Regions from separate parts of the Actinomadura sp. NEAU-AAG7 genome, predicted to be linked through region 4. Evidence: riboswitches for the same ligand, from Rfam matches in the RefSeq annotation. Region 4 holds a riboswitch; each other region holds the start of a gene.

Region 1 (5,306 bases), on a different contig from region 4:
CGCCGAGGACGTCGCCCAGCGGTTCGAGGAGCCCCCGCACCCCTTCGTAATCGGTGAGGCAGACGACGACGAGCGGACTCGCCGCCACCGCGTCACCGACGGAGTCGGCGAATTGCGCGCCCCGCGCCACGAGGCCCTCACCCTTCGCGGCCGTGCGGTTCCATATGGTCGTGGGATGCCCGGCGTCCAGAAAGGCTCCGGCCAGTGCCTGTCCCATCAGCCCGAGCCCGATGACGGTCACGGGGGTGCGGTCGGCGCCCTGGTCGGGCGCCGCGTGCTCTTTTTCGGTCGTGTTGGAGGTCATGGCAGAATCATCAACGTTCATATCGATATGAAGGTCAAGGGGGAACGGCCGTGCGGATCGGGGAGTTGGGCCGGCGGGCCGGAGTCCACACGCACCAACTGCGCTACTACGAGGCCCAGGGCCTCCTGGAGCCCGGCCGCGGCTCCAACGGCTACCGCGAGTACAGCGACGACGACGTCCTGACCGTGTACCAGATCAGGAAGCTGCTCGGGGCCGGGCTGTCCACCGAGGAGATCGCCTACATGCTCCCCTGCGTCAGCGGCGTGAGCCTTGAGATCGAACCGTGCTCCGAGCTCATGGACGTGCTCAACGCCCGCCTCGACGGGCTGGACGAGCGCATCGACACCCTCACCCGCTCCCGCCGGGCCCTGCACGACTTCATCAAGAACACCGAGATGCGCGCCCCGCAGAACTGCGAGACCACCCACAGCGACGCGGAAAGGGCCGCTCACCCCATGGTCAGTCCGGGAGGACGGTGATCTGCGGGGCGGCGGTGCGCGGGTGTGCGCTGACCTCCGCGTTGACCCGGTAGACCCGGGCCAGGAGTTCCGGGGTCAGGACCTCGCCGGGCGGGCCGTCCGCCAGCAGGGCTCCCTCGTGGAGGACGCAGAGGCGGTCGCAGAACGCGGCGGCCAGGTTCAGGTCGTGCAGGGCGATCAGGGCGGTGGCGCCCAGGCCGCGGACCAGGCGCAGAGCGTCGATCTGGTGGCGCAGGTCCAGGTGGTTGGTGGGTTCGTCCAAGACCAGCGCGGCGGGACGTTGGGCCAGGGCGCGGGCGATGAGCACGCGTTGCTTCTCGCCGCCGGAGAGGCGGTCGAAGGGGGCCTCCGCCAGGTGCGCGACGTCCAGTTCGGCGAGCGAGCGCAGAATGATGTCGCGGTCGTTCGCGTCGTCGCCCTGGAAGGCGCGTTTGTGCGGGGTGCGGCCCATCGCCGCCACGTCGTAGACGGTCAGTTCGAAGTCGCCGGGCGTTTCCTGGAGAACGGCGGCCAGCCGCCGCGCGAGCCTTTTCCCCGGCATTCGCCAGACGTCCTCGCCGTCCAGGAGTATTCGGCCCGAGGTGGGGCGCGATGCCCGGTAGAACGTGCGGAGAAGGGTGGACTTCCCGGCGCCGTTGGGGCCGACCAGGCCGACGACCTCGCCGGGGGCGATGTCCAGGGAGACCGCGTCGACCAGGGTCCGGCCGTCCATGGCGACCGACACCTTCTCGGCCCGCAGCGCTACCGTCATCGGGCCGCCTTCCGGCGCATCAGCCAGAGGAAGAAGGGGCCGCCGACCAGGGCGGTGAGGACGCCGACGGGGATCTCCTCCGGCGCGACGAGCGTGCGCGCGGCCAGGTCGGCGAGGATCAGGAACGCCGCGCCGAGCAGCGCGACGGCCGGGAGCGCGCGGCGGTGGTCGGCGCCGACCAGCAGCCGCACCACGTGCGGCATCATCAGCCCGACGAACCCGATCGAGCCGCTGACCGCCACGACCGCGCCGATCATCAGCGCGACCAGCACGAACAGGGACGCGCGGAACCGGTGCACGTCCAGGCCCAGCGCCGCGGCGGCCTCCTCCCCGGCCAGCAGCAGGTTCAGGTGCCGGGACACCCCCAGCAGGACCGCGGTCCCGGCCAGCACGATCACGGCCGGGATCCACACGACCGTCCACCGCGTCCCGGCCAGGCCGCCCAGCATCCACCGCAGCGCCGACTCGGCCGCGCGCGGGTCGTCGGAGCTGATCACCAGGTAGCTCGCGACCGCCGACAGCACCTCGGCCGTGGCGACCCCCGCGAGCACGAGGCGCACCGTGGTCATCCGCCCGCCCGAGCGGGCCAGCAGGTAGACCGCGACCAGCGCCGCGAGCGCGCCGCAGAAGGCGGCGAGCGGGAGCGAGAACGCCCCGAACCAGGCCAGGTGGAACACCACGACCGTCACCGCGCCGACCGTCGCGCCCGACGAGACGCCGAGCAGCATCGGGTCGGCGAGCGGGTTGCGGACGAGGGCCTGGAGCGCCGTCCCGCACACCGACAGGCCCGCCCCCACCACGCCGCACAGCAGGACCCGGGGCAGCCGCACGTCGATCACGATCGTCTCGCGGACCGGCGGCCACGCCGGGTCGGCCAGCGCCGGGTGCGCCCGGTGCAGCAGGATGCCCCAGACCTGGTCCGGCGGGACGCGGACGGATCCGACCGCGACCCCCGCCGTCGCCGCCGCCAGCACCAGCGCGCCGAGGCAGGCGAGCACCAGCGCGTATCCGGCACGCCGGACGCCGGTCACGCGAAGCGGTCCGGGTGCAGCTGCCGGGCGAGCGACTCCACCGCGCCGGCCGCCCGCACGCCGGTCACCGTGGACGACAGCGGCAGCACCGCGAACCGGCGGTTCCTGATCGCGGGGACGTCCTTCAGCACGGGGTTCGACAGCAGGAACCGCTTCTTCGCCTCGGCGCTCTGGTCGCCGTAGTCATAGATCAGGACGACGTCCGGCGCCCGCTCGGCGAACTGCTCGAACGAGACGTCCCCGTAGGGTTTGCGCACGTCGGAGAACAGGTTGGCGCCGCCCGCCAGCCGGATGATCTCGTTGCCGATCCCGGCGCCCCCGGCGGTGAAGACCGTCTTGTCGCCGCTGTCGTAGACGGCGACCCTGGTCGGCGCGGTGCCGGTGGTCTTGCTCTTGACCCGGTCCAGGACGGCACGTAGCGCGTTGATCCGCTTTTCCGCGCGCTCGGGCACACCGAAGATCTTGGCGATGGTCCGGATCTCCTCCTCGACCGTCGCCATCGTCACCGGGCCCCGGGGGCACTCCTCGATGTTGAGGTGGGTGTCGATCCCGGCCTCGCGCAGGGCCGGCCGGCCACGGCCCTCCTTCTCGTCGAACGTGCTGGACCAGCCGCCGTAGACGAAGTCGGGCTCGGCCGCCAGCAGCGCCTCGAAGGACGGGTACTCCTTGGACAGCACCTTCACCCGGTCATAGGCGGCCTGGAACTCCGGCAGGACGCGGTCGTCGAGGAAGCCCGTCCCCACCATGGAGCGCTCCAGCCCGAGCGCCAGCATCACCTCGGTCGCGTGCTGGTTCAGCGACACCGCGCGCCGGGGCGGCCGTTCGTAGGTGGTCGTGACCCCGCAGTTCGCCACCGTCACCGGGAATCCGGGCGGCGCCGCCCCGCTCCCGCCCACCGCGTCCGTACCGGTGGAACCGCATCCGCCCGCCAGCAGGGCCGCGGCGGCCAGCAGCCCCGCGAGTCGTGCCCATGGCATCCCGCTCTCCTCTCTGGGGAGATCCGCCCCAGGTCAGTTGAGGAGGCGACCGCGTGAGTCTCCTGGCTCTCGGGTCAACGCTCGTCCCGGCCTTCCCTGCCGCTCGCGCGGTGGTGGCCTCGCTCGGGATCCGCTCGCCGATCACAGTGGCGGGACCGCGCCGGATTCGCACCGGCTTCCTCGTTCCGCCGTCGCCTACCCGCACATGGTGGCACACCTCGCTCTTGCCACAAAGTCGCAATAAGCCCGAATCGCCTGGTCGCCGCTCTGTCGGAGGCGGGGCGCAGCGTGCGGGCGCCCCGGCGGCCGGTCAAGGGGTGGACCGGCCGCCGGGGCGCGGCGCGAGGGGGGCGTCAGCGGGCGCAGCCCGCCAGTTCGGGGGTGGTGGGCTTGGTGTCGGCGCCGCCGAAGAACAGCGCCGAGCACTGCTGGAGGAAGGCCGGGTTCTCCTCGGGGATCCAGTGGCCGCTGTCGGGGGCGACGACCGTGCGGACGTCGGTGGCGACGGCGCCGAAGGACTGCCCGACGGCGGGGCCGAACACGTCCGCCGCGCCCATGGCGAGGACCGGGATCGTCAGCTTCTGCTCCGCCAGCCTCTTGTTGTCGGCGGCGTTGGTCGGGTAGGCGCGGTAGTAGTCGAACCCGGCGCTGCGGTGGGCGGCGTCGGAGTAGGCGTCGATGTAGGTCGACTGGGCGATCGCCTTCGGGTACTTGGCGGCGGCGAACAGCCAGCCCAGGTAGGTCGAGACGTGCGCCCGGTCGTTCACGAGCTGCTCGGGGACCGGCGCCGCGGTCATGTTGAACTGGAAGTGCCAGCTCAGGCCGTACGCGGACTCCAGCCCGAAGCCGTTGAGCGGGGCTTCGAGGACGGCCATGCGCGAGACGCCGCCGGGGAAGTTGCGGGCGTAGGGGTAGGCGACCAGCGCGCCGACGTCGTGGCCGAGGATCGCGACGTTGTCGTAGCCGAGCTTGGTCACGCCCTGGTGGAGCTTCGCCGCGACCGTGACCAGGTCGTACTTGCGGTCGGTGGGGATGGAGGACCTGCCGAGGCCCGGCAGGTCGAAGGCGATCACCGTGTGGGTCTTGGCGAGTTCGGGCATGACCTCGTGCCACTCGTACCAGGTCTCGGGCCACCCGTGCAGCAGCACCAGGGCGGGCCCCTGGCCGCCCTTGACGTAGTGCAGCGACCCTCCGTCGACCGGGACGAACCCGTGGCGGAAACCGCGCAGCCCCGCCAGGTCGCCCTGGCCGGGCAGCGCCGCCGGCCTGGACGCGGGGGACGCGGTGGCGGCCGTCGTGCCGAACAGCAGCGCGGCGACGGCCACGACCGCGCCGATGACGAGGCCCAGCCCGCGGGCGGGCCTCCGCGCGCCCGCCCCGTCGAGATTTCGCTTGGTATTCATGCCAGGCTCCCCTCCACATATGCAACACATGCGATCCCCGATCACCGGCGCCACTGACGCCGCCTCGGATATTACGGGGGCTGCCCATGGGAATGAAGTGGCCGCGACGATCTTCGCCGCCGGGCCGCGAATTGAGCACGAACGAAGAAATCGGGTCACCTACGGTGCCGCAGTGATCACTCAATCCCTATTGGGTCGGCGAATCGCGCCCTAGCCGGAACCGGCCAATCCCGGCCTTGCCGGTTTCGATGCCGGCGCGCCCCGCATGACCTTCGGTGACGGCACGGCGACGACGAGAAGCGGCCGAGAAATCCTGGCGGTTCTCAGGGGCCGTACAAGGGGAGCGTGTCGGACAGGCCGA
Region 2 (5,306 bases), on a different contig from region 4:
TTGCCGGTGAGCGCCCGCACGGTCGCGATCATGCCGCCGTGGTACTGGAAGTAGTCGTCGGAGTCGGCGATGTCGTGCTCGCGCGTGTCGGTGTTCTTGGCCGCCACGCTGATCCGCCGGTAGGCGTTCTCCATGTCGCCGCGCGCGGGCACGCCGTCGAGGCCGCGGCCGTAGGCGTAGCCGCCCCACACCGCGTACACCTCCGCGAGGTCGGAGTCGTCGCGCCAGTTGCGGCTGTCGATCAGCGGGAGGATCCCCGCCCCGTACGCGCCGGGCCGCGACCCGAACACCCGCAGGGTCGCGCGCCGCTCGTCGCCGTGCGCCTCCCGGTCGGCGCGGACGTGGGCGCGGACGTGGTTGTCCTCGTCGGGCTCGTCCAGGCCCGCCGCGAGCCGGACGGCATCATCGAGCATGGTCACCGCGTGCGGGAACGCGTCGCGGAAGAACCCGCTGATCCGGATCGTGACATCGACGCGCGGGCGGCCCAGCTCCTCCAGCGGGACGGGCTCCAGGCCGGTCACGCGGCGGGACGCCTCGTCCCACACCGGCCGGACGCCGAGCAGCGCGAGCACCTCGGCGATGTCGTCGCCGGAGGTGCGCATCGCGCTGGTGCCCCACACCGACAGGCCGACCGAGCGCGGCCACTCGCCGGTGTCCTCGCGGTAGCGGGCGAGCAGCGAGTCGGCCATCGCGCGGCCGGTCTCGTAGGCGAGGCGGCTCGGGACGGCCTTCGGGTCGACCGAGTAGAAGTTCCGCCCCGTCGGCAGGACGTTGACGAGCCCGCGCAGCGGCGAGCCGCTCGGCCCGGCCGGGACGTAGCCGCCCTCCAGCGCGTGCAGCACGTTCCCGATCTCGTCGGCCGTGCGGGCGAGCCGGGGCACGATCTCGGACGCGGCGAACCGCAGGATCTCCGCGACCTGCCCGTCCGCGAGCTCCCCGGCCGCCGACGGGTCCCAGCCGCGTTCCTCCATCGCGGCGACCAGCGCCCGCGCCCGCTCCTCGATGGCGTCGACGTCCTGCCGGACCGTGCTGTCCACGTCCAGCCCGAGGGCCTCGCGCAGGCCGGGCAGCGACACCGACCCGCCCCACATCTGCCGGGCCCGCAGCATCGCCAGCACCAGGTCGACGCGCGTGTCGCCCTCGGGCGCGGCGCCGAGCACGTGCAGCCCGTCGCGGATCTGGACGTCCTTCACCTCGCACAGCCAGCCGTCCACGTGCAGGAGGAAGTCGTCGAACTCCGCGTCGTGCGGGCGGTCGTCCAGGCCGAGGTCGTGGTCGAGCCGCGCCGCCTGGATCAGCGTCCAGATCTGCGCGCGGATCGCCGGGAGCTTCGCCGGGTCCAGCGCGGCGATGTTGGCGTGCTCGTCCAGGAGCTGTTCGAGCCGGGCGATGTCGCCGTAGCTCTCCGCGCGCGCCATCGGCGGGATCAAATGGTCGACCAGCGTCGCGTGCGCGCGCCGCTTGGCCTGCGTCCCCTCGCCGGGGTCGTTCACGAGGAACGGGTAGATCAGCGGCAGGTCGCCGATCGCCGCGTCCGGGCCGCACGAGGCCGACATCCCGGCGGACTTGCCGGGCAGCCACTCCAGGTTGCCGTGCTTGCCGACGTGGACGACCGCGTGCGCGCCGAACTCGTCGGCGATCCACCGGTAGGCGGCCAGGTAGTGGTGGCTGGGCGGCAGGTCCGGGTCGTGGTAGATCGCGACCGGGTTCTCGCCGAACCCGCGCGGCGGCTGGACGATCAGCACCACGTTCCCCGACCGCAGCGCCGCGAGCACGATCTCCGGTTCGCCGCCCGAGTCGTCGACGAACAGCTCGCCGGGCGGCGGGCCCCACTGCCGTTCGACGCCCGCGCGCAGATCCTCCGGGAGCGTCGCGTACCAGGCCGTGTACCTGCCCGCCGGGATGCGGACGGGGTTGCCGGTGAGCTGCGCCTCGGTCAGCCAGTCGGGGTCCTGCCCGCCCGCCGCGATCAGCGCGTGCATGAGCGCGTCGCCCTCGCCGGGCAGGTCGTCGCCGACGTCGTAGCCGCGCCCGCGCATCGCGTCGAGCAGCGCGACGACGCTGGCGGGCGTGTCCAGCCCGACCGCGTTGCCGATGCGCGCGTGCTTGGTCGGGTAGGCCGACAGCATCAGCGCGACCCGCTTCTCCCCGGCCGGGACATGCCGCAGCGCCGCGTGCCGGACGGCGATCCCCGCGACCCGCGCCGCGCGCTCGGGGTCGGCGACGTAGACGCTGAGCCCGTCCTCGTCGGTCTCCTTGAACGAGAACGGGACCGTGATGATCCGCCCGTCGAACTCGGGCACGGCGACCTGCGTGGCCGTGTCCAGCGGGGACAGCCCGTCGTCGCTCTCCTGCCACGCGGTCCGTTCCCCGGTGAGGCACAGCCCTTGCAGGATCGGCACGTCCAGACCGGCGAGCGCCCCCACGTCCCACGCCTCGTCGTCGCCGCCCGCGCCCGCCGTGGCCGGCCGCGTCCCGCCCGCCGCGAGGACGGTGACGACGAGCGCGTCGGCGCGTCCGAGGGTCTCCAGCAGGTCGGCCTCGGCCGTCCGCAGCGACGCGCAGAACACCGGGAGGGCCCGCCCGCCCGCGTCCTCGATCGCCTCGCACAGCGCCTCGACGAACGCTGTGTTCCCCGCGAGGTGGTGGGCGCGGTAGTACAGGACGCCGACGACGGGGGCACCGTCCCGCCCGGCGCTATCGCGTTCCAGCACACCCCAGGTGGGCGTCGCGGTGGGCGGGCCGAAACCGAACCCCGTCAGCAGGACGGTGTCGGAGAGGAACCGGAACAGCTCCGCGAGGTTCCCGGGCCCGCCGTAGGCGAGGTAGGCGTGCGCCTCCGCGCTGACGCCCGCCGGGACGGTCGACAGCCCCATCAGCTCGGCGTCGGGGGACTGCTCCCCGCTCAGCACCACCACCGGGCGCGGCCCGGCGAGCAGGGCGTCCAGCCCCTCCTCCCAGGCGCGCCGCCCCCCGAGGAGCCGCACGACGACGAGGTCGACGCCCTCGACGAGGCCCGGGAGGTCGTCCACCCCGGTGCGCGCCGGGTTGGCGAGCCGGAAGTCCGCGCCACTGGCACGCGCACTGAGCAGGTCGGTGTCCGAGGTGGACAGCAGCAAGATCACGGCGGATCGCGTCCTCACCCGGGGTCCTCGCCCCGAATCGCAGGCTGAAACGGCGGCGACCGGAGTCTCCTGGCTCCCGGATCGGCGCTCGCCCCGGCCTTCCCGCTCGCACGGTGGCCTTCGCTGGGGTCCGCTCCCCGGTGACAGTGGCGGGACCGCGCCGGATTCGCACCGGCTTCCTCCACACGTCGCCAGGCTCACCTTAACCCGTCGCGGGACGAGTACGGCGAACGAGCACGGCGCACCGCCCGGAAACGGCATGATCATCGGATGGTGGAGATCCAGGAAAGGGAACCGGCGTCCTGGCGGTTACGCCGCTGGGCGGCCCCGGCGGTGCTGGCCGTGCTGGTCGCCGCGTCTGTCGGCGGGGTGGCGCTTCGGGTGGAGCGTGGCCCGTACGGCGGTGAGCGGGCGCCGTTGTTCATGGTGACCGTGGGCCGGGTCAACGTGGAGTCGGCGGTTCGCGGCTCCGGTCCGTGGGTCCGGGTGGACGCGTTCACGGCCGATCACCGCACGCGGGTGGCCGACGTCGAGCGGCCGCCCCCGTCCACCGGTGCGGCGAGGGAGATCATCGCGGGGCCGGGAGGAGCGTTCGTCGCGGCCTCGTCATCGGGGTGCGAGACGCGCCTGCACCGCTTCCGGTTGACCCGCGCCGGGCACGTGACCGGGCTCGAACCGGTGCGGGGCGGCGCGGTTCCGGGGTTGGTGGCGGGTCTCGCGATGAGTCCCGACGGGCGCCGTCTCGCCTTCGCCTCCGCCGCGTGCGGCGCGAGGCCGCGGCCGGCGGATCCGCCGCGATCGGCGCTCACCGTGCTCGACCTCGGTTCGGGGCGGCGCCGCACGTGGGGCGCGTCCGGCGGGACGGTGCTCGGTGAGATCATCTGGGCGGCCGACAGCCGTACCGTCGGCTACACCCTCGGTGACGTGGGCGGGAAGCGGGAGGAAGCGCGCTACGGGGAGGTCGGGACCGTCATCGAGCACGCCACCGTCCGGGCGCTCGACACCGGCGCCGGCGGGGCCGACCTGCGGGCAGGGCGTGTCTTGTTCCGCGCGCCGGACGGGTCGAGGCTGACCGGCGCCGTCATGCGGCCGGACGGGCGGACCGGCGACGGCACGATGAGGCGGGGCGCGCCGCCCGCGACCGCCCACTTCACCTTCGCCGAGGGCAGGGGCACGCGCGTCACCTGGACGGAGTCGCCGGAGAGGGGTTTCACTTTGACCTTCCGCTCCGCCCTCCGCGACCCGCCCCCGCACGCCTGTCTCGGCGGCGTCGACCCGTTCGGCCGGGTGGTCGACGGGCTCTACTTGGCGGACTGGGGCGGTCCCCTGTCGTGCGCCTCCGCGTCGTCCGCCCAGCACTGAGGGGGGCGGCGGTGATGCGGGGTTAGGATCCGGGCATGCGGTCAGGGGCGGACGGGTGTCCGGGGGCTCTGCGGGTACATGCCGCCGCCGACGGAGGGCTCGCGCGGGTCCGGTTGCCCGGCGGGGCGGTGAGCGGGGCGCGGCTCGCCGTGCTCGCGGCCGCCGCCGCCGATCTCGGGGACGGGTTCCTTGAGCTGACCTCGCGGGCGAACGTGCAGATCAGAGGGCTTGCGGACGGGGCGGAACGCGACCTCGCGGCGCGGCTGCGCGCGGCGGGGCTGCTGCCGTCCGCGACGCACGAGCGGGTCCGCAACATCGCCGCGAGCGTGCTCACCGGACGGGACGGCGCCGGGCTGCTCGACGTCCGCCCCCTCGTCGCGGAGCTGGACGCCGGGCTGTGCGCCGATCCCGCGTTGGCGGAGCTGTCCGGGCGGTTCCTGTTCACGCTCGACGACGGCCGCGGCGACGTGGTCGCGATGCGCGGCGACGTCGGCCTCTACGCGCTCGGCCCGGACCGGCTGGCGCTCGTCCTGGCCGGTGCCGACAGCGGTCTCCGGGTCCGCCCCGAGGACGCGGTCGGGCTCGTGCTGGACGCGGCGCGCGCGTTCCTGCGCGTCCGGACGCAGGAGTGGCGGGTGGCCGAGCTGCCCGGCGGCCTGCCGCTGCCCGGCGGGCGCGAGGAGCCCGTGCCGGTTCCGGCGGTGCCGCGACGGACGCCGCTCGGCGAGATCCCCCAGCGGGACGGGCGGAGGGCGTTCTCCGGCCTCGTCCCGCTCGGACGGCTCGACCCCGCGCCGCTCCGCGGCGTCGAGGAGATCA
Region 3 (5,306 bases), on a different contig from region 4:
GGGGGTCGTCGGCCGCCTGCACACCGGCCCGGCGGGTCGCGCCGAACGCGGTGAGCTGCGCGTGCCTCAGGTCGAGCTCGGTTCGAGCCCGCCTGAAGAACTCTGTGTCCTTCGGATTGGCACCCGGCCAGCCGCCCTCGATGAAGCCGATGCCCAGGTCGTCGAGGTGCCGTGCGATGGCGAGCTTGTCGGCCACGGAGAGGTTGAGCCCCTCCTGCTGCGAGCCGTCGCGCAGGGTGGTGTCGTAGACGTGGAATGCGTCGCCTTGCATGGTGTGGACCCCCAGGGACCAGCGCCAGGGCACAAAAAAGACCCCTCACGGACGTGAGAGGTCTGCGCGCCGGCGGTGTCCCGTTTAGATGCCGGCGCGCCAGCCGATAATCACGAAGCTGTGGCGCATGATGCGCCCAGTCTGCCACACCGTCCACAACGGACGCACATCCGTCTCACTTGCCGAGACGAATGTGCGTCCACCAGCGGATCAGGCGATCTTATGGACCCAGCCGTAGGGGTCGGGACGGGTGCCGTACTGGATGCCGATCAGCTCCTCGCGCAGCCGCATGGACACCTCCCCGGGCTCGCCGTCGCCGATCCGCCACTCCCGGTCGGAGCCCTTGACGTGGCCGACGGGGCTGATGATCGCGGCGGTGCCGCAGCCGAACACCTCGGTGATCTCGCCGGACGCGCAGCCCGCCTCCCACTCGTCCACGTTGATCTTGCCCTCCTCGGCCGGGATCCCGAGCCCGGGGGCCAGTCGCAGCATGGAGTCGCGGGTGATCCCGGCGAGGAGGGTGCCGGTGAGCGCGGGCGTGAGCAGCCGGGCGTTCGAGCCGGAGCCGTAGACGAACATGAGGTTCATCGAGCCGACCTCCTCGACCCAGCGGTGCTCCACCGCGTCGAGCCAGACGACCTGGTCGCAGCCGTGCTCGACGGCCTGGGCCTGGCCCGCGAACGACGCCGCGTAGTTGCCGCCGGTCTTGGCCTCGCCGGTGCCGCCCGGCGCGGCGCGCGTGTAGTCCTGCGACAGCCACACCGAGACCGGCTTGACGCCGCGCGGGTAGTACAGGCCGGACGGGGACGCGATGATCGTGAATAGGTAGTCGCTCGCCGGGCTGTTCACGCCGAGCGTGGGCGTGGTGGCGAACATGTTGGGCCGGATGTAGAGGCTGTGCCCCTCGGTGTCGGGCACCCACGCCTTGTCGGTGCCGACCAGCAGCTCGACCGCCCGGACGAACAGCTCCTCGGGGATCTGCGGCATCGCCATCCGCCGCGCCGACCGGTTCATCCGCGCGGCGTTCATGTAGGGGCGGAAGGTGACGATCGAGCCGTCCGGCTGCTTGTAGGCCTTGAGGCCCTCGAACAGCTCCTGGGCGTAGTGGAAGACGTGGCTGGCCGGGTCCATCGGGATCGGGCCGTAGGGCTGGAGGCGCGCGTCGTACCAGCCCCGGTCCGCGGAGTACCGGATGGTGATCATGTGGTCGGTGAAGTGCCGGCCGAAGCCCGGATCGGCCAGGACGCGCGCCCGCTCGTCCGCGGTGGCCGGGCGCTCGGTCAGCGTGATCTCGAAGTCCAGGGTGTCGCTCATCGCGGTTGTCCTCTCCCGGATCGCCGGTACGGCCCCGTTGCCGCCCCGACGTCTCTAGTCCTTATTGTCGTACTTCGTCTAGACCTACTCCTTCGCACGCGGCACGCCGAAATCCGGACGCGCCGCGAGGCGCGCCCGGAGTGTCCCTGGTCAGCCGGGGAGGCGCGCCCTAGCCGGCTACTCGCCCGGCGATGGCGTCGCCGATCTCGGTCGTCGAGCGCGCCCCGAGCGCGGCGCGCCCGGCGAGGTCGGCGGAGACGGCCCGCTCGACGCGGCGGGCGGCCTCGGCCGCGCCGACGTGGTCGAGCAGCATCGCGACGGACAGGATCGTCGCGGTCGGGTCGGCCTTGCCCTGCCCCGCGATGTCGGGCGCGCTGCCGTGCACCGGCTCGAACATCGACGGCGCGGTACCGGCCGGGTTGACGTTGCCGGACGCGGCGAGCCCGATGCCCCCGGCGATCGCGGCGCCGAGGTCGGTGATGATGTCGCCGAACAGGTTGTCGGTGACGATCACGTCGTAGCGCGCGGGCTGGCTGACGAAGAACATGGTGGCCGCGTCGACATGACAGTAGTCGGTGCTGACCTGCGGGTACTCCTCCGCCACGCGCGCCAGGACGCGCTGGTAGAGATCACCGGCGAACGTGAGGACGTTGTCCTTGTGGACGAGCGTGAGCTTGCGGCGCGGCCGGGACGCGGCGACCTCGAAGGCGTAGCGGATGACCCGCTCGACCCCGTGGGCGGTGTTGACGCTCTCCTGCGTCGCGACCTCGTGGGCGGTGCCCTTGCGCAGGACGCCGCCGACCCCGGTGTAGGGCCCCTCGGTGCCCTCGCGGACGACGACCATGTCGATGTCGTCCGGCGTGGCGCCCGCCAGCGGCGTCGCGACGCCCGGGAACAGCTTCACCGGGCGGAGGTTGACGTAGTGGTCGAGTTCGAACCGCGCCCGCAGCAGCAGGCCGCGCTCCAGCGTCCCGCTCGGCACGCTCGGGTCGCCGACGGCGCCGAGCAGGATGACCTCCTGGTCGCGCAGCTCCGCCAGCACCGAGTCGGGCAGCGTCTCGCCCGTCCGGTGCCAGCGCGCGGCGCCGAGGTCGTAGGAGGTCCGCTCGAACTTCAGGTCGCTGGAGGGGGCGACGGCGTCGAGGACCTTCAGCCCCTCGGCGACCACCTCGGGGCCGATCCCGTCACCGGGGATGACGGCCAGACGAATGCTGCGGGAAGCCATGGCGCGCACTCTACTGCAAACGTCTCATTGCTTGGGCTTCCATCTCAGATCTCGGGACGAACACGGTGCGACCAGGGCATGTCAGGCGCGGTGCGCGTCCGATGCCGATCGTTCGCGCCGACGCTTTCGGGGCCACACCGGTACAGCGTCCAGGCGACTTGACGCGTGGCGCCCCAAAAGGGGACGCTCTGTCCGACAAGTAAAGATTCGAGGCGACGGTGCGCAGGAACCTGGTGCGATTCCAGGACGGTCCCGCCACTGTGACCAGGGAGTCTCCCCCGCTTCACGACCACGGCCGCCCGCGCGGCTGGAAGGTCGGAGGGAGACGGCGATCTGGGAGTCAGGACACTGACCCGTCGTCCTCCCGCTACCGGGGCGAGTGAACCCCGTGAGGAGACCCGACATGGCCCAGCAAGCCGTCCCGTCCGCGAGCCCGGCCACGCCCGCGGCGCGGCCCGCGCCCCTTCCGCTGCGCGTCCCCGTCCGCGAGATCCTGCCCTGGGCGGTGCTCGCCGCCGTGCTGGGCGTCGTCCTGATCTACTTCGTCGGCGCGGAGCAGGGCGCCACCTCCCTGTTCGGCGGGACGTGGGTGCACGAGTTCACCCACGACGGCCGGCACCTGCTCGGCTTCCCCTGCCACTGAGCCGCGCGCATGATGAGATCTCTGCTGGTCCGCGGCATGCTCGTCGGAATCGCCGCGGCCGGTGCCGCGCTGCTCATCGCCTGGCTGTACGGCGAGCCGCAGGTCGGCCACGCCATCGCGTTCGAGGAGGCCAAGGCGCACGCCGCGCACGAGGGCCACGAACCGGAGGTCGTCAGCCGGGGCGTCCAGAAGACCGCCGGGCTGATCACGGCGATGGCCGTCTACGGGGTGGCGCTGGGCGGGCTGTTCTCGATCGCCTTCGCGTTCGCCTACGGACGGCTCGGCCGGCTCGGCGCGCGCGCCACGGCCGCGCTGGTCGCCCTCGCCGGGTTCGTGGCGGTCGAGCTCGTCCCGTTCCTGAAGTACCCGGCGACGCCCCCGGCGGTCGGCAACCCGGGCACCATCGGGAGCCGGACGGCGCTGTACTTCTGCATGGTCGCGCTCGGCATCCTCGCCACCACGGCGGCGGTGATCGTGTGCCGGCGGCTGGTGCCCCGGGTCGGCGTCTGGAACGCCGTCACCGCGTCCACCGCCGGGTTCGCCGTGGTGGTCGCGGTCGTCTACCGGGTCACGCCCCGGCCGGACGCGATCCCCGAGCACTTCCCGGCCACGGTCCTGTGGGACTTCCGGGTCGCCTCGCTCGGCGTCCAGCTCGTCCTGTGGGCGACGATCGGGCTGCTGTTCGGCTACCTGACCGAGCGGGCGTTCGCCCGCCATCCGTCCCGCGTCGCGGTCCCCGCGAACGCCTGAACCCCTGCCCGCCCCGTCGCGTCAGCGGCGGGGCAGCAGGGCGCAGTCCCCGCACATCTCCCCGCCGGGCGGCACCCGGTAGTAGAGGCAGCAGCTGCGCCGGACGAAGCCGCCCCCGACGAACCCGCCCGTGCCCGCCAGCGGCTCGCGGCCGAGCAGTTCCCGGACGAGCGCGGCGCGCCCCGGGTCGGGCGGGCCGACGTTGAGGCTCCCGGCGAGCGCGGACGCCGCGTTCCCCCACAGCAGGCCGTCGGCGAGGCCGGTGAACGTCAGCATCGTCTCGCGCAGGGGCCTGAGCTGCCCGTCCACGACCACTTCGACGAGGAGGCCGGCGGCCTGGGCGGTCCCGCCCGCCCGCCATCCCGCCGGGCGGGCGAGCCAGAGCGCGACGGGCGCACCGGGCGCCCACCGCCAGTGCAGCCCGGACAGGTCGGGGACGAGGCCGCGCGCCGCCGCCGCGGCCATCGGCGACCACAGCCGGGACGCGAGCCCCTGGAACAGGATCGACGCGGCCACGCGCCGCTCGGTGGTGCCGAGCCGCTCGGCGTACAGGTCGGTCAGCCCGATCAGCCGGTCGCGGTCCCGCTCGGGGAACGGCCGCCAGGTCGGGTCGGCGTCCTCGGCGGGGTCGGTGCCGATCTCGAAGTAGGGGCCGAGTCGCGCGACCGCGCGCAGCGCGTCCGCGACCTCGGCGGGATCGGCCTCGGCCGCGTCGTCGAGGGGCATCCGCCCACACTAACGCGACCAGGGACCGCCCCCGGATGGGGCGGTCCCTGGTCGGCGAGACGCCTATCGGGCCGGGTGGCCGCCGTTGTCGCGGCGGTCCAGGGCGGTCTGCAGGGCGCGGGCCGCCTCCTCCCGCTCGTCGTCGGCGGGGGCGGCGTTCATGGTGACGTCGTTCATCTCAGGTTCGCTCCGATTCGCTGGTCTGTCGTGCCGCGGTGGCCGCCGGTGAGACCCGTGGATCGCACGGTCCGGCGAGGATCGGACTCACGGCCAGGCGAAACCTCCGCAGCGGGTGCCGGCCTGCCGATGATCAGGCCCCGCTGCGGCAGCGAAGGATTACCACGAAGCGCCGCATGACTACCGCCACGGTACCCGCG
Region 4 (5,306 bases):
AGCGCCGGTTCGCCGGGCAGGCCGCCCAGGTCGCGCACGTCGGACGCGGCGGCGCAGCACAGCAGCAGCCGGACGACGCCTCCCGCGTCGGGCCTGGCCGGAGGCGGGGTCAGCAGCGCGCGGTGCACCCGTGTCTCCGCCCCGGGGTCAGCCGACCGCAGGACGCGGACGGCGGCCTCCGCCGCCTCCGCCAGCTCCCACTCGCCGTAGCGGCGGACGAGGTCGAGCCAGGCCGGGGCGCGCTCCGCCGCCGCGCGGTCGGCGAGCCCCGCCACCCGCGCCACCGCCGGGTCAGGCACCGGACGGCCCCTCCGGCCACTCGACGACCAGGTCGTCGCCGTCGAACCGCGCCGGGACGACGTCGAGGTCCGCGCAGGCCGGCCCGTAGACCGCGCGGCCGTCCCCGGCCCGGAAGGTCGAGCGGTGCCAGGAGCAGATCAGCATCCCCTCGACCAGGTAGGCGTCTTCGAGGGGGCCGCCGCGGTGCGGGCACAGCGCGCCGTGGACCACCGGCCGCCCCCCGGCCAGCCGGGCGACGTAGGGCCCGCGCGCGGTGTCCAACCGCACGACGCCCTCCTCGGCCAGCCGTCCGCGCAGCCCCTCCACCCTCATGCGGTCTCCTTGGACGGCGGGGTGCCGGGCGCCTCGTCCAGCCAGCCCGCGTGCGAGCGCCACAGCAGCGACCCGTCCGTGCGGGCGGCGTCGAAGAAGGCGAGGACCACGCGGCGGACCTCGTCCATGCCGAGGCTGCTCGGCGCGGGGACCTCGGCGGGCGAGTACAGCTGGAGCAGCGGCGTCGCGGTGGCCGGTGACTCGCAGAACCAGGTCCCGTCACGTTCCAACATGTTGAGTTCGCGCGCGAGGAGATCGCCCCGGACACGCGGGCCGGGACGCCGCGACCGCAGATCGACGAAGTTCTCGTACCGGAAGCGGAGGCTGTGCCGGCCGTCGGCGCGGAGCCGCAGCACGTGGCCCGCCTCCGTGCGCGCGTGGACGGCGTACTCGTGCAGCGGCTCGGCGGTGTCCTCGAAGACCGCCAGGTCGCCCCGCTCCTCGATCTCGACCGGGGAGCGCATCGAACGTTCCACGTCCTCCCACTCGGCGGCCCAGCCGTCGCGCCAGGCACCGGGGTCGAGCAGGCACTCCTCGGCGACCTCCAGCATCCCGGCGAACAGCGCCGTCGTGGCCTGCCCGACCGACCGGAACTCCGTCGCGGCGCTGATCTCGCGCTCGGCCGCCAGCAGCGCCAGGCACGCGCGCACGGGCTCCTCGCCGGTGTGGACGTCGAAGTCGCCGCACAGCGCCGTCCGTGCGAGCAGGTCGCGGTGCCGGGCCGTGAAGTCGGGGCTGACCAGGCACAGAACGCTCAGGAGCCCGTCCACGTCGTAGTGGTCGCAGGTGACCGCGCTCGCGTCCGCGAGCAGTTCCGCCCGCTCGGCCTCCGGCAGCCCGAGCAGGCGCAGGACGGACTGGGTGCTGACGTCGTCCTTCAGGTGGGCGGGGGTCCGGTTGCCCGGCCAGTGGCTGAGTTCCAGGACGGTGCGCGGGGTGCGGAGCCCGTCGACGAACACGTGCGGCCGGTCGTCGAGACCGGGGCCGAAGGGGACGTAGGGCAGCGCTCTCATCGGTCCCCCTCCGGCGGGCGATGGCGGGGGCCGGGAGCGGCGCCCACGCCACGTGCGCGAACGGCTCCTTCGAGCATATCAAGATCAACTTCGGTCGAGCAGCGCGTCGACGTCGGCGGCGCGCGGAAGCGAGCCCTGCGCGCCGCGCCGCGTCACGGCGAGGGCGCCCGCCGCGCACGCCCGCCGCGCGGCCGCGCGCAGCGGCAGGCCCGCCGCGACCCCCACGGTCAGCGCGGCGCAGAAGGCGTCGCCGGCGCCGACCGCGTCGACCGCCGGCACCGGGAACGCCGCGACCTGGAACGCGCCCTCGGCGTCGGCCCCGGCGGCACCGTCCGCGCCGAGGGTCACGACCACCCGGTCAGGGCCGAGCCGCCGCAGCCCGGCGGCGGTCCCGTCCCCGCCCAGCGCGGCCGCCTCGCCCTCGTTGACGATCAGCAGGTCCACCAGCCGGAGCAGCCGCGCCACCGGCGCGTCCACGACCGCCGGGGCGGGCGCCGCGTTCAGCGCCACGAGCATGCCGTGCCGCCGCGCCTCCTCGGCGGCGGCCTCGCAGGCCGCCACCGGGATCTCCAGTTGCAGGAGCAGCGCGGACCCGCCGCCCGCCACGGCCTGGCGCACGTCGGGGCCGAGCGCCGCGTTGGCGCCGGGCGCGACCGCGATCGCGTTGTCGCCGTCCGGCCTGACCATGATCATGGCGATGCCGGTCGCCGCCCCGGGGGCGACGCCGACGCCGGACGCGTCGACGCCCTCGGCGGCGAGGGCCGCGCGCAGCTCCGCGCCGTGCGCGTCGTCGCCCACCAGCCCGGCCATGCGGACGGCGGCGCCGAGCCGCCGCGCGGCCACCGCCTGGTTCGCGCCCTTCCCGCCGGGCCCGTGGGTCGCCTCGAAGCCCAGCACGGTCTCGCCGCACCCGGGCAGCCGCGGCACGGTGACCGTCAGGTCCATGTTGACGCTGCCCACCACCAGCAGCCGCACCGGCTCAGCCATCCCGTCGATCCTGTGCCCGCCCCCGCCCGAAGTCAACGCCCGCGGATACCCCTTGACGGTCGCCGCCGCCAAGAATGATCATGAAATACCAAGATCAACAACGAAGGGGCACCGCATGCGCAAGACGCGTCTCGCCGTCATGACCGGGATCACCACGGCGCTGATCATCGCCGGAACCGCGACCAACGCGATGGCCACCTGCATCGCCTACTGAGCCGCGGCGCGGCGCAGGAGGGGCGGCCCACGAGCATGAGGGCCGCCCCTCTTCTGGCTACACTCGGGAACGTGGATGGTTCGCTCGTCCCCGCACGGGTGCGAGCGTCGCAAGAGGGAACCCGGTGCGAATCCGGGACTGCCCCGCAGCGGTGAGCGGGAACGACCGCCGTCAACACGCACTGGGCCTCCGGGCCTGGGAAGCGACGGCCAGTAGGGCGCTTCCTCAGGGAAGCGGCGCCCGCGAGTCCGAAGACCTGCCTCCACCCGCGCGCCGCCCGGCGCGCGGTGGTCTGCGGCCTCGCGGGAGGGCCGGCGGCGCGCGCACCTGGCCGTCCCCCCTTCGCGTCTCCGCACTGTGGCTCAGCGAGGGAAGCTGCCATGAACACGACGATCCTCGGATACCCGCGCATCGGTGAGCGGCGCGAGCTGAAGTTCGCCACCGAGGAGCACTGGGCCGGGCGCCTCGACGCCGCCGCCCTGGAGCGCGCCGGCGCCGACCTGCGCGCCCGGACGTGGCGGACGCTGCGCGACGCCGGGCTCGACGCGGTCCCCTCCAACACGTTCTCCTTCTACGACCAGGTGCTCGACACGAGCGTGCTGGTCGACGCCGTCCCGGACCGCTACCGGCACCTGTCCGGCCTCGACCGGTACTTCGCGATGGCGCGCGGCGCGCGGGACCTCCCGGCGCTGGAGATGACCAAGTGGTTCGACACCAACTACCACTTCATCGTCCCCGAGGTGGGGCTCGGCACCCGGTTCCGGCTGGCCGACGGGCCCGCCGCCAAGCCGGTCGCGGAGTACCGGGAGGCCAAAGAACTCGGCATCGAGACACGGCCGGTGCTGGTCGGGCCGCTGAGCTACCTGCTGCTGGCCAAGGCCGCGCCGGACGCGCCGGAGGGGTTCCGCCCGCTCGACCTGCTGGACGACCTGGTCGAGGTCTACGCGGAGCTGCTGGAGCGGCTGTCGGGCGCGGGGGCGGCGTGGGTGCAGCTCGACGAGCCCGCCCTGGTCGCCGACCGGAGCGAGGAGGAGGTCGCCGCGCTGGCCCGCGTCTACGAGCGGCTCGGCGCGCTGCCCAGCCGGCCGCGCCTGCTGGTGGCGACCTACTTCGGGACGGTCGGCGCCGCGTCGCTGCGCGCCCTGGCCGGGTCCCGCGTCGAGGCCGTCGGCCTGGACTTCGTCGCGGGCCCGGAGAACCTGGACGTGCTCGCCTCGGTCGCCGGGCTGCCGCGCAAGACCGTCGTCGCGGGCGTCGTGGACGGCCGCAACGTGTGGCGCGCCGACCGGCGCCGGGCCAAGGCCGTCTGCGCGGCGCTGCTCGGGCTGTGCGACCGGGTCGTGGTGGGCACGTCGTGCTCGCTGCTGCACGTCCCGCTCGACCTGGACGCGGAGGAGGCGCTCGCGCCGGACGTCCGGGAGCGGCTCGCGTTCGCCCGGCAGAAGGTCGGCGAGGTCGTCGCGCTCGGCCGGGCGCTGCGCGAGCACGTCCCGGACGAGAGCGGCGGGCGGGCCCCGGCGGCGGCCGACCCCCGCGTCCGCGAGCGCCTGGACGGGTTCGCGAGCGGACTCGCGGAGGCGCGCCGGGGCGACCGCGCCGCGCGCTTCGCCGCCCAGCGGGACGCGCTCGGCCTGCCCGAGCTGGCGACGACCACGATCGGGTCGTTCCCGCAGACCGCGAGCATCCGCCGGGCCCGCGCCGACCGCCGCGCCGGGCGGCTGTCCGCGGCCGCCTACACCGCGGCGATGCGCGAGGAGATCGCGCACGTCATCGCGTTGCAGGAGGAGCTGGGCCTGGACGTGCTCGTGCACGGCGAGCCCGAGCGCAACGACATGGTGCAGTACTTCGCCGAGCAGCTCGACGGGTACGCCGCGACCGAGCACGGCTGGGTGCAGTCCTACGGGACGCGCTGCGTCCGGCCGCCGATCCTGCACGGCGACGTCGCCCGGCCGCGTCCGATGACGGTGGAGTGGGCCGCCTACGCGCAGTCGCTGACGGACCGGCCGGTGAAGGGCATGCTGACGGGCCCGGTCACGATGCTGGCCTGGTCGTTCGTCCGCGACGACCAGCCGCTCGCCGATACCGCCCGGCAGGTCGCGCTGGCGCTGCGCGACGAGGTCGCCGACCTGGAGGCCGCCGGGATCGGGATCATCCAGGTCGACGAGCCCGCGCTGCGCGAGCTGCTGCCGCCGCGCCGCGCCGACCACGACGCCTACCTGGACTGGGCGGTCGGCGCGTTCCGGCTCGCGACCTCGGGCGTCGCGGACGCCACCCAGATCCACACGCACATGTGCTACGCGGAGTTCGGCGAGATCATCGAGGCGATCGGCGCGCTGGACGCGGACGTGACCAGCGTCGAGGCGGCCCGCTCCCACATGGAGCTGGTCGCCGACCTGCGCGCCGCCGGATACGCGAACGGCATCGGGCCGGGCGTCTACGACATCCACTCGCCGCGCGTCCCGTCGGCCGAGGAGATGGAG

The links. A riboswitch is a leader RNA that binds a small molecule or an ion and turns the genes downstream of it on or off. The one in region 4 is predicted to bind cobalamin.
Region 1: linked by a shared signal. The riboswitch ahead of KLI87_RS19035 (ABC transporter substrate-binding protein) and the one ahead of metE (5-methyltetrahydropteroyltriglutamate--homocysteine S-methyltransferase) in region 4 are both predicted to bind cobalamin.
Region 2: linked by a shared signal. The riboswitch ahead of cobN (cobaltochelatase subunit CobN) and the one ahead of metE (5-methyltetrahydropteroyltriglutamate--homocysteine S-methyltransferase) in region 4 are both predicted to bind cobalamin.
Region 3: linked by a shared signal. The riboswitch ahead of KLI87_RS36590 (CbtB domain-containing protein) and the one ahead of metE (5-methyltetrahydropteroyltriglutamate--homocysteine S-methyltransferase) in region 4 are both predicted to bind cobalamin.

What each region holds. Positions count from the first base shown of each region.
Region 1 covers NZ_JAHFZY010000004.1:16,643-21,948, reverse strand. Annotated here, with positions in the region: gene KLI87_RS19055 (NAD(P)-dependent oxidoreductase) at 1-304, opposite strand, end outside; gene KLI87_RS19050 (MerR family transcriptional regulator) at 355-783, shown strand; gene KLI87_RS19045 (ABC transporter ATP-binding protein) at 764-1,534, opposite strand; gene KLI87_RS19040 (iron ABC transporter permease) at 1,531-2,565, opposite strand; gene KLI87_RS19035 (ABC transporter substrate-binding protein) at 2,562-3,542, opposite strand; cobalamin riboswitch at 3,577-3,776, opposite strand; gene KLI87_RS19030 (alpha/beta fold hydrolase) at 3,896-4,945, opposite strand; gene KLI87_RS19025 (STAS domain-containing protein) at 5,269-5,306, opposite strand, start outside.
Region 2 covers NZ_JAHFZY010000007.1:439,835-445,140, reverse strand. Annotated here, with positions in the region: gene cobN (cobaltochelatase subunit CobN) at 1-3,143, opposite strand, end outside; cobalamin riboswitch at 3,188-3,307, opposite strand; gene KLI87_RS31410 (hypothetical protein) at 3,396-4,487, shown strand; gene KLI87_RS31405 (precorrin-3B synthase) at 4,523-5,306, shown strand, end outside.
Region 3 covers NZ_JAHFZY010000011.1:54,213-59,518, reverse strand. Annotated here, with positions in the region: gene cimA (citramalate synthase) at 1-271, opposite strand, end outside; gene KLI87_RS36600 (branched-chain amino acid aminotransferase) at 482-1,585, opposite strand; gene KLI87_RS36595 (3-isopropylmalate dehydrogenase) at 1,755-2,810, opposite strand; cobalamin riboswitch at 3,010-3,183, shown strand; gene KLI87_RS36590 (CbtB domain-containing protein) at 3,214-3,453, shown strand; gene KLI87_RS36585 (CbtA family protein) at 3,463-4,203, shown strand; gene KLI87_RS36580 ((2Fe-2S)-binding protein) at 4,225-4,929, opposite strand.
Region 4 covers NZ_JAHFZY010000002.1:548,080-553,385, forward strand. Annotated here, with positions in the region: gene KLI87_RS11915 (hypothetical protein) at 1-299, opposite strand, end outside; gene KLI87_RS11920 (Rieske (2Fe-2S) protein) at 292-612, opposite strand; gene KLI87_RS11925 (DUF6687 family protein) at 609-1,625, opposite strand; gene KLI87_RS11930 (ribokinase) at 1,710-2,612, opposite strand; cobalamin riboswitch at 2,886-3,105, shown strand; gene metE (5-methyltetrahydropteroyltriglutamate--homocysteine S-methyltransferase) at 3,207-5,306, shown strand, end outside.